Regions from separate parts of the Amycolatopsis granulosa genome, predicted to be linked through region 1. Evidence: riboswitches for the same ligand, from Rfam matches in the RefSeq annotation. Region 1 holds a riboswitch; the other holds the start of a gene.
What was found. Region 1 has a riboswitch for glycine ahead of gcvH (glycine cleavage system protein GcvH). Riboswitches for the same ligand answer to the same signal wherever they lie in the genome.
Positions count from the first base shown of each region.

Region 1 (2,458 bases):
CCACCCGGGCACGCAACCCGGGCAGCACATCCTCCGGCGCGGACGTGACGAGCGCCGTCGCGATGACGTCGGCGACCTCGGCGAACTCCGGCGCGCCGAAGCCGCGCGTGGCGAGCGCGGGCGTGCCGATCCGCACTCCCGACGACACCATCGGCGGACGCGGGTCGAAGGGCACCGCGTTGCGGTTCACGGTGATGCCGGCCGCGTGCAGCCGGTCCTCGGCCTGGCGCCCGTCGAGCGCCGAGTGCCGCAGGTCCACCACCACGAGGTGGACCTGTGTGCCGCCGGTGAGGACCGAGATCCCGGCCTGCCGGACGTCGTCGGCGAGCAGCCGGCGGGCGATGAGGCGGGCACCCTCGAGGGTGCGGCGCTGCCGGTCGCGGAACTCTTCGGTCCCGGCCAGTCTGAACGCCACCGCCTTCGCCGCGATCACGTGCTCGAGCGGACCGCCCTGCTGCCCCGGGAAGACCGCCGAGTCGATGCGTTTGGCCAGCGCCGCGTCGTCGGTGAGGATCACGCCGCCGCGCGGGCCGCCGAGGGTCTTGTGGGTCGTGGTGGTGACGACGTCGGCGTGCGGCACCGGGCTGGGGTGCAGGCCGGCCGCCACGAGCCCGGCGAAGTGCGCCATGTCCACCATCAGGCGGGCGCCGACGTCGTCGGCGATGCGGCGGAACGCGGCGAAGTCCAGGTGCAGCGGGTAGGCCGACCAGCCGGCCACGATGAGCTTCGGGCGGTGCTCGGCCGCCAGCCGCTCGACCTCGGCCAGGTCCAGCCGGAAATCGGTGTCGCGAACGTGGTAGGCCACGACCCGGTAGAGCCGGCCGCTGAAGTTCGCCCGCATCCCGTGCGTCAGGTGCCCGCCGTGCGCCAGGTCGAGGCCGAGCACGGTGTCACCGGGTTCGAGCATCGCGAACATGGCCGCCGCGTTGGCCTGTGCCCCGGAATGCGGCTGGACGTTGGCGAAACGGGATCCGAACAGTTGCTTCACCCGGTCGATGGCCAGGCGTTCCACGGTGTCGACGTGCTCGCAGCCGCCGTAGTAGCGACGGCCGGGATAACCCTCGGCGTACTTGTTGGTCAGGACCGAGCCCTGCGCCTGCATCACCGCCACCGGCGCGAAGTTCTCGCTCGCGATCAGCTCGAGGGTGTGCCGCTGACGGTCGAGCTCGGACGTCACCGCGGCGTGCACCTCGGGGTCCACTTCGGACAGCGGGAGGTCGTGTGTGCCCATCAGGCACCGCCGGTGCGCGCCAGGTAGGCGGCCGCATCGAGCAGGTCGCCCACCGCGGTGACCTTCATCCGGAACAGCCAGCCCTCGCCGAACGGGTCGGTGTTGAGCAGACCGGGGTCGGCGGTGACCTTCGCGTTGACCTCGACGACCTCGCCGTCCACCGGCGCGTAGAGCTCGCTGACCGATTTGGTGCTCTCGATCTCACCGCACGGACGGCCCGCCGTGACGGTGCTGCCGGCGGCGGGGAGATCCAGGTACACCACGTCGCCGAGGGCGTCCGCGGCGAACGCGGTGATCCCGACGGTGGCGGTGTCCCCGTCGAGGTCGAGCCACTCGTGCTCGGCGGTGTACTTCAGCTCGGCCGGAACGGACACGGGCATCTCCTCGGCTGATCGGGCCCGCACGGCGGCGGGCGGCATCGGGTCCGGAGTGGACCGTGTGGTGAGCGGGCCGGCGGATCGCGCGGCGGTCCCGGCACGGGACGTGGAAACGGAGTTCACGGCCAAGAGGCTCCCGGTGTCCGGCACCGCACCGACGCGGCACCACGGCTGGGTGGGCCTCCCCGCTCTGTCATCGATACCTGAGAGCTTCACCGCCGGAGCGGTTTGCACCGTGGGCGCAGGACCGGGTCCTGGCTTTCCAGAGTTCGCCTCGCCGGAGCGGTGGGGGTGCCTGAGAGATTCTGGGGAGTGTTGCTCCTTCGGCGTCCCGCCCGCGGCGGGAGCTCTCCCGCTCCGGTTCGAATGGCGCGATATGCAGTTTGACGGATGCCGAACCTAACGGGACCGGTCCGGGCCGGTCAAGAGGCCGGGCCCGTGGATCAAAAACACCAATTGACCCTTGCTGATATCTCAACCCGAGATTACTGTGATCCCACTTACTCGTTCAGAGAAGGAGATCCCGTGGCTTCCCGTCCCGATCCCCGACCGGCCGGCTGGCGAGTCGGCGCCGACATCGGCGGCACCTTCACCGACGTCATCGCGCTGGGTCCGGCCGGTGACGTCGTCCCGATGAAGGTCCCCTCCACCCCGCCGGACTACGGCGCGGGGGTGGTGTCGGCGACCACCGGCGTGCTGGCCGCGGCCGGGGCGCAACCGGAAGCCGTCACCGCCATGCTGCACGGCACCACCGTGGCCACCAACGCGATCCTGGAGATGACCGGTGTCCGCACCGCGGTCGTCACCACCCGCGGCTTCCGTGACGTGCTGGAGCTCGGCCGGCTGCGGC
Region 1 covers NZ_JAANOV010000001.1:1,624,506-1,626,963, forward strand. The annotation lists gene glyA (serine hydroxymethyltransferase) at 1-1,231, opposite strand, end outside; gene gcvH (glycine cleavage system protein GcvH) at 1,231-1,611, opposite strand; glycine riboswitch at 1,789-1,880, opposite strand; glycine riboswitch at 1,882-1,973, opposite strand; gene FHX45_RS07840 (hydantoinase/oxoprolinase family protein) at 2,134-2,458, shown strand, end outside.

Region 2 (2,458 bases), 3.0 Mb from region 1:
GGTGAGGAACTCGCTGGTGCGGGCCAGCCCGGTGGGCAGCGCGGTGGCGTCCTCGGCGATGCCCGGGCCGGCCTCGAAGGCCCGCAGCACGCGGTCCACGACGTCCACCGTGGTCACCTCGTCGCAGGCCATCCGGACGTGGTCGTCGTCCACCCGGCCGAGGTTGATGCCCGCCGCGCGCGCGGCGGCGACGACCGCGGCGGCCCGGCCCGGCACCCGCGCGAGCACGGTGTCGAAGAAGCCCTCGTGCACCACCTCCACGCCCGCGGTCCGCAGCGCCCCGGCCAGCCCGGCGGCCAGCCCGTGCACCCGCCGCGCGATCTCGGTCAGCCCCTCCGGGCCGTGGTACACGGCGTACATCGCCGCCAGCACCGCCGGCAGCACCTGGGCCGTGCAGATGTTCGACGTCGCCTTCTCGCGGCGGATGTGCTGCTCGCGGGTCTGCAACGCGAGCCGGTAAGCGGTGTTGCCGTCCGCGTCGACCGAGACGCCGACCAGCCGGCCGGGCAGCGACCGCTCCAGGCCGCGGCGCACGGCGAGGTACCCGGCGTGCGGGCCGCCGTAGCCGAGCGGGACGCCGAAGCGCTGGGTGGTCCCGGCCGCGATGTCCGCGCCGAACTCGCCGGGTGCGGTGATCAGCGTCAGCGCCAGCAGGTCGGCCGCCACGGTGTACAGCGCGCCGGCGTCCTTCGCGACCTTGCCGATGGCCTCGTAGAAGCCCTTGCCGCGCAACAGACCGGACGCGCCCGGGTACTGCACGACGACGCCGAAGAAGTCCTCCGGCAGCCCGGTGCCCAGGTCCCGTACGTCGACCTCGATGCCGACCGCCTCCGCCCGGGTGCGCACCACCGCGATGGTCTGCGGCAGGCACTCGGCGTCCAGGACGACGCGCGACGACTTCGCCTTCGACGCACGGCGCATCAGCAGGACGGCCTCGGCGACCGCCGTGGACTCGTCGAGCAGGGAGGCGTTGGCGATGTCCAGGCCGGTCAGGCCGGACACCATGGTCTGGAAGTTCAGCAGCGCCTCCAGCCGCCCCTGCGAGATCTCCGGCTGGTACGGCGTGTACGCGGTGTACCAGGCCGGGTTCTCCAGCACGTTGCGGCGGATGACCGGCGGGGTGACGGTGTCGCTGAAGCCCAGGCCGATCATCTGGGTCATCGGGCGGTTCTTCGCCGCCAGCGCACGCAGCTCGGCGGTCGCCTCCTGCTCGGAGGCCGGGGGCAGGCCCAGCGCGCCCGCCGTGCGGATCGCGGCCGGGACGGCCGCCTCGACCAGGGCGTCCAGACTCCCGTACCCGCACTCGGCGAGCATCTTGGCCTGTTCGTGCTCGGAAGGTCCGATGTGACGATCGGCGAAGGACATCGGGAGCTCCTCATCTGCGGGTGGCGGGAACTCCCCCTCTGTCATCGGCACCTGAGAGTTTCACCGCGCTCGCGGCTTTCACCTTGGGTGAGGCGCGATGCGCGCGCCTGCTTTCCAGAGTGGCCTGGCGCGGAGCGGTAACTGGTACCTGAGAGATTGACGGGGAAGTTGCTCCTTCGGTGCCCCAGTGACCTGGGGACTCTCCCGCTCCGGCTCGTGACGGCCTGATGTTCAGTTGTCCGGCTTCAGTCTACAGCGGCGTAACGTACGCGGCCGGGATGCCGCCGTCCACCGGAAACGCGAAGCCGTGATGAACACCGCAGCGTGGACGGGACGAGCGCGCCCTGCGTCGTGGGCAACCGTCGAGATGCGCGGGGGCTGCCGAGCTCTGGTTTTAGAGGGTAGTCTCCACAAACATGGGCCGACCACCACGGCATTCCGCCGACGAGCTGCTGGACGCCGCCGTCCGGCTGTTCGCCGCGGGCGGGCCGGAAGCGGTCACCATGTCGGCGGTGGCGCGGGAGGCGGGCGCGCCGAGCGGATCGGTCTACCACCGCTTCCCGGGACGCCCGGCGTTGCAAGCCGCGTTGTGGCTGCGCACCGTGCGGCGGTTCCATCGCGACTACCTGGCGGTACTGGGCGGAGAACGGCCCCTGGACGCGGCGGCCGCGGCCGTGCGCTGGTGCCGGGAACGGCCCGGGGAGGCCCAGGTGCTGTACGCGGGAAAACGGCTGCTCGGCGCGAGCTCCTGGTCGGCCGAGGACCGCGCCGAGGACGCCCGGTGCGATGCCGCGCTGGACGAGGTGCTGCGCACCGTGGTGCGGCGGCTGCGCGCGCAAACCGGATCGAGTGCCGACGAGCTTCTGCTCGTGCTGATCGACCTGCCGTACGCGGTGGTGCGGCGGTACCTGGCCCAGGGGCGGCCACCACCGGAGTCCGCCGTGGACCTGGTGGCCCGGATCGCCCGCACGATTTCGACCGATGAAGGGACCAACGATGGCTGACGTGATCGACGTGTGGATGCAGCAGCCGAACCAGCGGTTCATGGACCAGCCGTGGCTGGAGACGCTGGTGCGGTGGACCGGCATGGCGC
Region 2 covers NZ_JAANOV010000001.1:4,643,275-4,645,732, reverse strand. The annotation lists gene gcvP (aminomethyl-transferring glycine dehydrogenase) at 1-1,365, opposite strand, end outside; glycine riboswitch at 1,491-1,582, opposite strand; gene FHX45_RS22810 (TetR/AcrR family transcriptional regulator) at 1,782-2,369, shown strand; gene FHX45_RS22805 (amidohydrolase family protein) at 2,362-2,458, shown strand, end outside.
Region 2: it holds a riboswitch for glycine, as region 1 does, so the genes downstream of both, gcvP (aminomethyl-transferring glycine dehydrogenase) here and gcvH (glycine cleavage system protein GcvH) in region 1, are expected to answer to the same signal.